2 linked regions of the Flammeovirga agarivorans genome follow. The protein of the gene in region 2 interacts with the protein of the main gene of each other region in a pairwise test. Links are inferred from orthologs where the notes say so. Each region holds a gene or a part of one and is shown on either strand. Other genes may lie near its edges.

What was found.
Region 1: the proteins of cysK (region 2) and HGP29_RS03620 interact in binary tests that used the Escherichia coli proteins (3 or more experiments, as listed by UniProt). The link is inferred for Flammeovirga agarivorans from one-to-one orthologs.

Annotation. Positions count from the first base shown.
Region 1 is NZ_JABAIL010000001.1:850,411-854,981, forward strand. Bases 1-2,771 are described here. They hold HGP29_RS03620 (serine O-acetyltransferase), read left to right. Parts: upstream 1-862; coding sequence 863-1,681; downstream 1,682-2,771. Other genes in these bases: HGP29_RS03610 (tRNA threonylcarbamoyladenosine dehydratase), read left to right, coding at 1-6; HGP29_RS03615 (1-acyl-sn-glycerol-3-phosphate acyltransferase), read left to right, coding at 131-724; HGP29_RS03625 (hypothetical protein), read right to left, coding at 1,766-2,302; HGP29_RS03630 (PspA/IM30 family protein), read right to left, coding at 2,457-2,771. Also shown: more of HGP29_RS03630, read right to left, coding at 2,772-3,287; HGP29_RS03635 (J domain-containing protein), read right to left, coding at 3,294-3,725; HGP29_RS03640 (AMP-binding protein), read left to right, coding at 4,138-4,571.
Region 2 is NZ_JABAIL010000003.1:287,682-294,205, forward strand. Bases 3,510-6,433 are described here. They hold cysK (cysteine synthase A), read left to right. Parts: upstream 3,510-4,474; coding sequence 4,475-5,392; downstream 5,393-6,433. Other genes in these bases: HGP29_RS10355 (dipeptide epimerase), read right to left, coding at 3,510-4,286; HGP29_RS10365 (adenylate/guanylate cyclase domain-containing protein), read right to left, coding at 5,452-6,433. Outside these bases: HGP29_RS10335 (coniferyl aldehyde dehydrogenase), read left to right, coding at 1-537; HGP29_RS10340 (SDR family NAD(P)-dependent oxidoreductase), read left to right, coding at 541-1,338; HGP29_RS10345 (hypothetical protein), read left to right, coding at 1,350-1,763; HGP29_RS10350 (pyridoxal phosphate-dependent decarboxylase family protein), read right to left, coding at 1,894-3,111; more of HGP29_RS10355, read right to left, coding at 3,249-3,509; more of HGP29_RS10365, read right to left, coding at 6,434-6,524.

The sequences.
Region 1 (4,571 bases), on a different replicon or contig from region 2:
AATTAAGAATAATTAGTAAAAAAACTTTTCAATTTTGTCACAAATACAAGACCGGCAATGTTTAACTAATGTATCTAGATACATTAGAAATACTAAACCATAAGCATCACGATATAAGTGATAAACTAGAATGATAAGATTAATTTTTCGATTCCTTTTTTGGTTCAACGGATGGAAAATCAAAGTGGACCATATCCCATTAGAAACCATGAAGCGTAGCGTTTTCTTGGCGGCTCCACATACTTCCAACTGGGATGCTGTTTATATGGTTTCAGCTATGCGTCAGATTGGTATTAAACTAAGGTTTGCAATTAAAAGAGAGTGGATACGTTTTCCTCTGAGTATTGCTATTAAACCTATGGGAGCCATTGGAATCGATAGAAGACCAAAAACCAAAGGAGCAGAACGTCTTAGTATGGTAGATGCTATGGCCAACTTGTTCGACGAGAACGAAGAGTTAGCATTAGTAATTCCTCCTGAAGGGTCGAGGTCATTAAGAACTGAATGGAAGTCGGGTTTCTATTATGTAGCCTTAAAAGCCAAAGTTCCTATCTTATTAGCATACTTAGATTTTGATAAAAAGATTGGGGGAGTAATTGAGGCATTTATGCCGACAGGAGATTTTGAAGCGGATATGAAACATATCACTGAAGCTTATAAAAAAGCTGCTCCAGCACCAAAGTTTCCTGAATTATTTTCTTTAGATCAAAGATATATCGACTAATTAATTCCATAGAAATAATTGTCTTTTGAGAAGTTACCTTATTAAAATGGGGTAACTTTTCTGTTTTTAGTAGAATAATTCTAATATTGTATAAACTAAGCTCATAACGAGAGAGGGGAAGGTTAACTTGAAAACACTATGGATAACATCAATAAAGATATCATCGCACAAATCAATGAATATAAATGCATGTTTCAGATGCCATCCAAAGCGAAGGCTGAGGAGTTTGTAGATGATTTATTTCGTTTTCTGTTTCCAGTAGTTTCTGGAGTAGAACAAGGATATTATGCAGCAGAATTGGCATTAATTCGATTAAAAGGAAAGTTACAAGAATTATTTTTGCCTATTCGTGATCAGTTTGAAATAGGTTGTACGAGTGCTACAGAGCGTTTTTTTGATGCTTTACCAAGTATTCATGCTCAGTTGATTAAGGATGCTCAAGCAATTTTTGAAGGAGATCCAGCTGCCAAGCATATTGAAGAAGTTATTTTAGCTTACCCAGGTTTCTTTGCTGTATTCGTACATCGATTAAGTCATCAGCTTTACAATTGCCAAGTGCCGATTGTACCTCGTTTATTTTCAGAATATGCGCATAGTAAAACCGGTATTGATATTCACCCAGGGGCAACAATTGGAAATAACTTTTGCATTGATCATGGTACAGGGATCGTAATAGGTGAAACTTGTATCATCGGTAATAATGTAAAGATTTACCAAGGAGTTACTTTAGGTGCGTTGAGCGTAAGTAAAGATTTAGCAAAAGTCAAAAGACACCCTACAATTGAAAACAATGTAGTGATCTATTCTGGAACGACAATTTTGGGAGGAGAAACTGTAATTGGTGAGCATGCTATTATTGGAGGAAATGTTTGGTTGACAGAAAGTGTTCCTGCATTTGCTAAAGTGTACAATACTGCATCTGTAAGTGTGCGTCATAAAAAGGAAAAAGCTCAATAAACAGAGTGAATTCTATATATAAAAGGAAAGGTATTGACCTAGAATTAGGGCAATACCTTTTTTTGTTAAGCAGTCGGATCTTTATTATCTATTACCACAGTATTCTAATTCACCAAGGGCATTGTTTAAGCCATCTACACCATTATTAAGGTGAGATATTGCTAGATGAATATGGTCTATGGCATAGTTTAAATGAGAATGAATCTCGTCAACATCATCTGTATAGTGAGCCGTTGATAACGTACTCGTTACTTTTGTGAAACCATCTTTTGCTTCAGTGAAAGAGCCGTGTGCATTATGGGAATGACTGGATGCCACTTCACAATGATCGATAGCTTGTGATTTAGCACTATGCGTTTCATCTTTTGCATAATGAGCATTCCGCATAGCAGCTTCTACCTCTGTTTTCGCTCGGAACATGTTTTCTCGTATGCAATCAATAGAGTGACAATCGAAAGCCTCACTTATAAAATGGAGAGCTGTTTCAGCCCCTTCATGAGAGGATTGATAGTAATCGTAAGCTTCGTTAATGTCCGTGACAATCACATGGTGTTGTGCAATTGAAAAATGAGTGCAGAAAATTAGAGCGAAGGTAGTTAAAGGAAGTAGTATTCTTTTCATAGGTTATTTGGTTTAATAGTAAAATAACAAAATGAAAGATGGTTTGGTGCCTTTTATTAGAATAATGCAATTTATTTGTTGCTATTTTTCTAAAGTTATTCTCTAAAAATGAGAGGTATTAAAAAAGCCACTTCTTTTGGAAGTGGCTTTATATTTATGATTTATTTTTTAATTGCTCTTTCAATTTATCTAATTCTGATTGTTCAGAAGAAGAGGATGGAGGAGCTTGTTGATTGGTATCAGATTGTGATGAAGTATCTTGGTTTCCTTGTGCCAACCTTGCTTTTAATTTATTCAATTCATCAGAAGCCCCGATAGAAGGAGTACTTCCAGGAGCAATCCCTAATGCCTGATCAATTTCAGAATCAACAGATTGATTGGCCAATTGTGCGATATCACTATATGAATCTGCCAATGCTTCTTTTTCTTCAACTTTTTGCTTCATTTTCTCTAAACGAGCAACAGTATTTGAAGAGTCGATATTTGATAACTGTTTGTTCAACTTAGCAGAGGCATCGCTTACGGTAGCTCTTGCTCTTAAAGTCTTTAATTCATTTTCCCAATTAGAAATCTGTGACTTCAATTGTTGAACATTGCCTTCCATTTTTTTCAACATGCCACCATAATTATCAATATTCTTTTGATTAGCGGCTGCTCTCTGAGCATATTGTTGTTTTCTTTCTAACGCCTGTGTTGCTAAACGATCAGCTTCATCAGAATCTATTTGACCATTACTAGCTCTCTGAACTAATAAAATTGCTTTTTGCTCAAAATCTTTTGCGTTTCTATTGTTCGCCTCAAACTCCTTCTTCTCACGAATAGTTAACGCTTTTACTTCGGCTAATCCTTGCATCGATTTAGAAAGGTCAGCTTTCAAATCACGTATCCCTTGTTCCGTTTGTTTTATTGGGTTTTCTAATTTATCAAGAACTGAATGAGTTTCAGCTTCAACTATACCAAAAAGTCTTTTTAACCATCCAAACATATCTATCTATTTTTTATATTTTTTTTCAAAGTAATTGTAAGCCTCATTAATTTCCAAAGTAACCTTTTGGGCCATTTCCTGTTTCTTTGGATCGCTAGTATATAAATCAGGGTGATATACTTTTACAAGTCTTCTATATGATTTCTTAATTGTAGCAAAGTCATCACCTGGTTTAACTTCTAATGCATTGTAATGTTTTTCTTCTACAGTAGGTTCGGATTTTGGTGCTTGATATTGCTGTTGGTAAGTATCCTGATAGGAGTAGTCCTGGTAATCTGTATTTGTTGATTTATTTTCTTTTATGATCTCATCATAATATTTCTGCCATTCTTTTTTAAACCCATCATCATCTTGAAATAGGTTTTGAAAGACAGGATTACTTTCTATTTGATCATTAATTGTAGCTTTTAATATATTCTTAAAACGGTCTACTAACATCTTATTAATAATGATAATTTATTTTGACACTCTTTCTTTTAGTGACTAAAGATTTTCCTGATAGCTCAGTTTATCTAATAATACTAAAAATAATAAGGGTTTACTCTATTTCACGAAATAAATTGAAAAAAGATGTGCTTTTTCTAAATAAATTTAAAGTGAATGAATTTTCATTTATTTTTTGAGAATTATATTAGTACGTGTATATTGTACGATTATTAATTCAAAGTAATGTAAATCGCCTCAAACTTTAGATTCATTACGTAATTATTTAAACTTTAACTACTAAATTTGGTCTAGTACAAAAGTGCTTTATGTCCCTTTGTAAAGACAAAAATTATGAGTAGCTTTTTATTACTATTACTCTAAATTCACTGTGAACACTGAAAAAGTTTTTAAAAACAATATAGAAATGGAACAAAACCGCCCTTGGTATAAACATTACGCAGATTTTACTCCTCAGGAGATCAATCCTGATAACTACCAATCGTTGATCGCATTATTTGATGAATCGTTTAAGAAATTTGGAGATAAGATTGCCTATGAAAATATGGGGGGCAAGCTTACTTATAATGAAGTAAACAAGCAGTCAGAAAACTTTGCCTCATACTTACAAAATGTCTGTGGAATGCAAAAGGGAGACCGTATTGCTATTCAAATGCCTAACTGTCTTCAGTATCCAATTGCTATGATTGGTGCAATAAGAGCTGGAATGGTAGTGGTCAATACCAATCCATTATATACTGAAAGAGAAATGCTTCATCAGTTCACAGATGCTGAAATTAAGACAATAGTAATTGTAGCCAACTTTGCTGATAAATTACAAAACATTAAAGATAAGGTTCC
Region 2 (6,524 bases):
GCCAATAAAAGACAGTTTGATAGAATACAACAATTATTAGAGGATGCGGAAGATAACAACTTCCAAATAATTCCTGTTCATGAAGATAGTATCGATAGAGAGGTACATCGTATGGTGACTCATATGGTGATTAACCCATCTCCAAATTCTAGTGTAATGACTCAAGAAGTCTTCGGACCTGTTTTACCTATTATTACTTATAAAAAGGTGGAAGAATGTATCACATTTATTGTAGATAGACCTCGACCTTTGGCATGTTATCTATTCTCCGATAATATTGACTTGCAAGAAATATTTAAAGCCAATATTCATTCAGGTGGATTATGTATTAATGATACCATCTTTCATGCCTCAGTAGATGATGCGCCTTTTGGTGGCATAGGAAACTCAGGAATGGGAGCCTATCATGGGAAAGAAGGTTTCCTTACGTTTTCACATTCGAAAACAGTCTTACAAACAGGGGAGGAATCGATAGTGAAATATTTATTCTTACCGGGTGAAAATGAAATAAAAACGCAACTCCTTTCTCAATTATAATATATGAAAACTATAAAGAATAAAACAGTTTTAGTTACTGGAGGAGCCTCTGGCATGGGGAAAGCGTATGTTCAAAAAGCTATTGAAAGTAAAGCTGCAAATATTATCATTTGGGATATTGATCCATTATTAATGGAACAAGTGGTGAAGGAAAACGAGGATCATTTAACAGGGATAAATATATATACTTTTAAAGTAGATGTTACTGACACATCATTGGTATACAAAACAGCTGACCTGATATTAAAAGAAATAGGTAGGGTAGACCTTCTCATTAATAATGCAGGTATAGTTATTTCGAAATCTTTTGAGGAATCTTCACCAGAAAATATTGATTTAATTATGGATGTCAATGCTAAAGCACCCATGCATATTGTACGAGCTTTTTTACCCGAAATGATTGAATCTAATGATGCACATATTGTGAATATAGCATCTGGTGCAGCCTATATGTATTGTCCTAAAATTATTACCTACTGTTCAAGTAAATGGGCTGTATTAGGATGGTCATTGGGCTTGTCTACTGAAATGCAAGAAAAATATCCACATGTTCATGTTACCACAGTAACACCAGGACATATCGATACGGGTATGTTTGAAAATGCCCATTCATCATTAGTACCATTGATTACAGTAGATAAAATGGTTGATGCAGTATGGAGTGGCATACTTAAAAATAAGGAACTGATTGCTCGACCAAGAAGAGTAAATATTGTTCCAATCATCAGAGCTTTGTCTGGTGTGAAGGGTTGGAACTGGTTAGCAAGAGTGACAGGTACCAATGATTTTATGGCGGGGTAAATGACAGTGATATGTTTCAAAAAAATCTAAAACTTTTTCTACTTGTTGGCGGTGCGATAACAATGTTTGCGGTGATCTATGCAATTAATCCGGGACTCGCATTAGAGAAAATTAACCGTTTACCTTATGATACATCATATGTATTCTTAATTCGACATTGGGGTATTATGGTTGGCTTAATGGGGTTCTTTATGTGTTATTCTGCATACAAGGAATCATGGAGAGAACCAATAATTTTATTCTCCATCATAGAAAAGCTGTTTATGGTATATCTCTATATAACCAATGTTTTTGATGTAGAGACAAGTTATCTAAATGAGCGATTTCAAGCATTTGGAATTACAGACCTACTAATTGTTGCCTATACAATTGGGTATTGGTTTGAAAAATATAAAAGTAATGAGATGAATAAAAATCTTATTTAGAGTTAATAGTTTAGTTAAGTAAATTAATAATTAGGTAGTTATTGGGTGAGGGGCAAATATATTATTTGCTTGTTCATTAATAAGTTTGTGAGCAAAAAGGTTGAGCATTTAAGTACTCAACCTTTTTCTTTTATTTTAATGCCTCAACTAAAGGCTCAAGTTTTTCGATCGTTACATGTTCCATAATAACTACTTTGTACCAATTAGGTTGATGGTGTACATCTGGAACAAGCCCAAACCTTTGAGCAACTTCAGGAGCAATTTTATCAGCTTTCATGGTAATGATATTAGATTGTGAACTCCTGAAATATTCAATACCTAATTCATCCAACTTATGAGTAAACCAATCTGCTCGTTTGCTCAGAATAAAAATCTTTTCATTCATTCCATATGGACCATAAGTCATTAGTATCATCCATATAGCAATAGCATTTGCTCCAGATCGACTACCTATCATTGTAAAGTCATCACCTTCCACATAATCGGCTTTGGTATTGGCGTACTTCATCCAATCTTTTCTGACAAGAAAAAGTCCAGTACCATAAGGAGCTTGTAGCATCTTGTGTGCATCTAAAGTAACGGATGAGACGTCGGGATTTCTGAAATCAAGAGCATGTTGTTTGTGTGCAAAAGGAAAAAAGAAGCCGCCATAGGCTCCATCAACATGAAGCTTAAATGGAAGTTTTGCATGTTTAAAATACTCAAGATATAAGTGTACTTTATCAACCGAACCAAACATTGTGGTCATCATATTAGCGATCACAATAAAGTATTTCTTACCTTCTTTTATAGCTTGCTCAACGGTGGCTTTGATCGCCTCGGGTGTGATCTCTCTTGTATTGTAATCTACATCTACTCTATAAAATGAGAGTGATAAAATATTACTGGCTTTGGCCATTGAGTAATGAGAGTCGGAAGAGGAGATGATGGCAATTTCATTATTGGAAGCTTGAAACTCTTCTTTATAATAGTTTCTGTAAATCCATATTGCTTGCATATTGGCTTCTGTACCACCTGCTGATACATAACCATCAATACTGTTAGGTGTTGCTTTTAAAATATCAGATCCACAAATCTCGATCAATTCTCTTTCAATCTTCTGAGTACCTTTAAAAAAGCTTTCAGATACACCTTGTGTATGGCAACCTATATGGTTAGGGTTGTGTAATAAAGTTGTAATGAAGGGAGCATCATTTAAGAAAGGGGCGTCATCAGGAAATACTTTACTATCCAAATGAGAGCCAGGAACACCTAAACTTTGGTCCCCAAAATAATCCCTATTCTCTTCGAGTGCATTGAAGATAATTTCTTTTATCTCTTCTCGAGATTTCTTTTTCCAGATATGCATTTATGTATTATGGTATTATATGATAGGGTAAAGATACACATTTGAAATATAGTTTTTCCCATTTTGGCAAATTTGCCAAAATCGAATTTACCCTTTTGTGAAATGATAAACTGGAGAAAAAAGGAGAGCTTTTACTTCTAACTTTTTAGCGATATACCGCTTCCATTTTTATTCTGAAATCTCACTTTATAGCCATCCCAACTGATACCAATTGCAGGGTCATTTGAGATAAGTAGAGCACCATCCATATCAACAAAATCTACTAATTTACATAAATGGGCTATATGGGTTATTCCTACTGAAGACTCAGTCATACAACCTAGCATTGTGAGAAGACTATATTGTTTAGCTTTCTTGATCATTCTTAAAGCTGCTGAAATACCTCCGCATTTTGTGAGCTTGATATTCACTCCATCAAAAACAGTCATGCATTGATCAATATCTTGTTCACGAATACACGACTCATCTGCAATGATTGGTAGAGCACATTTTCCTTTTAAAGTTTTCATTCCTTTCCAATTCTTTTTCCCTAAGGGTTGTTCTATAAATTCAACACCTAATTTCTTCAGGAGAGAACTATTATCTATGGTTTCTTGAACACTCCATGCTTGGTTGGCATCTACTCTAAAGGGAACATCACTGACTTCTCTTAGTGCAGATATTATTTGTAAATCATGTTCCGTACCTAGTTTGATTTTATATATAGGCCATGGGAACTCCTCTAATTTTCTTTTCATAGTGGGGATACTATCTAGCCCTATGGTATAATTACTTATGGGAAGTGCGGTGTTTACATCACTCCATAGTTGATACAAAGGTTTGTTCTGTAGTTGAGCATATATATCCCATAAAGCTTGATCAATAGCACATGTAGCAAAAGTATCTTGAGTGATAGAAAGTAGTTGGTCAAATAGCAAGTCAGGTTTTTCTCCTCTCCAGTTTTGTAAGAGAGGTAATGCTTTCTCAATATTATTACAGATAGATGTTTGAGAAACTTGGTAATATTTGGTGGCTACAGCTTCTCCAAAACCAATATATTGATGATACCTTATTTCAAGTATTACAGTAGGCTGAACGGTTCTTTCATCATGAGCGATTTTAAATGTCTCTTTTAATTTAAGGTCATATAAATGATATATTAATTCAATGGGTGATTTAGTATTGTCGGTTTTCATCACTTATTGATGGTTAGTAGATGTAGCTTTTGTTAAGAATCAATATACGCTTTTCAATACTAAAATTTATGGGTAATTTATATTGAAAAATAAATTCCTTAAATAATACCACAAAGTATATAGAAATACTAGGGTAAATAATTATATTCGCAAAGCAATAATTCAAATACTGAAAAACAACTTTAGACATGATTTACAATTCTATCTTAGAAACTATCGGTAAAACTCCAATTATCAAGATCAATAAACTTTATGGAAATACGCATAATGTTTACATCAAAGCTGAAAGAAGCAATCCAGGAGGAAGTATTAAAGATCGTATCGCTTTGGCGATGATCGAGAAAGCTGAGCAAGAAGGTAAACTGAAGGAAGGAGTAGAGATCATTGAACCTACTTCAGGTAACACAGGTGTTGGTTTAGCTATGGTAGCTGCAGTGAAAGGCTACAGCTTAACTTTAGTAATGCCAGAATCTATGAGTATAGAGCGTAGAAAATTAATGGCTGCATACGGTGCAAAATTAGTTTTAACTGCAAAAGAAAAAGGAATGAAGGGTGCTATTGAAAAAGCTGAAGAATTAGCAAATGCTTCTGAAAACACTTTTGTTCCATCACAATTTGATAATCCAGCAAATGTTGATATTCATAAAACAACTACTGCACTTGAGATCTTAAATGATTTCCCAGGCGGTGTGGATTATATCATTACAGGTGTAGGTACAGGTGGACACATCACAGGTGTTGCAGAAATTCTAAAGGAGAAATGGCCAAACCTAAAAGTATTTGCAGTTGAGCCAGAATCTAGTCCTGTTATTTCAGGCGGAGCTCCAGGCCCACACCCAATCCAAGGTATTGGAGCAGGCTTTATTCCAGAAAACTTAAATACATCATTATTAGATGGAGCTATTACTGTTAATCCTGAGAATGCTAAATCTGCTGCTAGAGAGCTAGCACAGAAGGAAGGTATACTTACAGGTATTTCTACAGGTGCGTCTCTTGACGCTGTAAAGCAGAAGCTATCTGAGATTCCTGAAGGAGCTACAGTACTAACGTTTAACTACGATACTGGTGAGAGATACTTATCAATAGAAGGTTTTTATGGTGCATAACCTAAAATTCTGATGCATTAAAAAAGGCTGATTCAAGTTTATTGAATCAGCCTTTTTTATTATGAAGATGAAGCTTGATCGGGATAATCTGTAGAAATAAACTTTATTTCTTTTACATGACTTGCTTCATTTTTTGTTGTATGTAATGTATAAACATGCATTGCTTTTCGTTTACCTCTAAATTGATATTCTCCCATATCTATAAATGGAAGCTCTAATTTTGAAGAGATAACTTCAGAGATTAGAATTTTTTCACCGAGTTGTTTACAGCTTTCTTGTAAACGAGCAGTAGCATTTACGGTATCACCATGATAAGCTACTTCTCTTTTAATGACACCTACTTGAGCTGTTGCTACGATGCCACTATGCAACCCTGCTTTGAATTCTGGGACATGCCCATACTTTTCCATGAAATAATCTCTTTTCTCTTCTAATGCTTGTTCTATTTCAAAGAAAACATGAATACAGCGATTCTCTTTTAGCCCTTTTTCAGTAGGCCAAGTTAATACTATTTCATCTCCTACATATTGATAAACTGACGCTTTATTTTTCACAATAGCATCGGTAATAATCCGGTAGGAGTCCTGTATTAGATTACTGTATTTAAGGTGACCAAGACACTCCGCAATAGATGTTGAGTTATATAAATCAAGGAACATAAAAATACGATCTTCTTCTTTTGGTAGATAGTATTGTCCTTGAATAACGGATTGGAAAAGTTCCGGACCTAATATATCTCTTAATTGGAATAAAGAGTTGATCACTAAAGCACCCATAAAAATATAGATGAAATAGATGACAAAACTTTGTTGAGACAATTCATTAAAATAGGGCAGACCATCTGGGTAGAATTTTTTACCTAGAAAATCGCCTAAATGTAAGAGTAATGATACTTCTAAAGTACCAACAATAAGTATGAGTAAACCTCTTTGCCAATGTTTTAACTTGGATCGTTTATCAAGGAAAAAGTAAAAATTCCAGGAGAACCAACTTAGAAATAAAGTAATAATAGCATTTGCTACCATTGCTACCTTTAGTTCTTCATGAATAAGAAAATACTCATGTTGGTCTACAAAACGACTATAAAACTGTAATGCATCATACCTGATCACTAAATACAATGCATTAATAA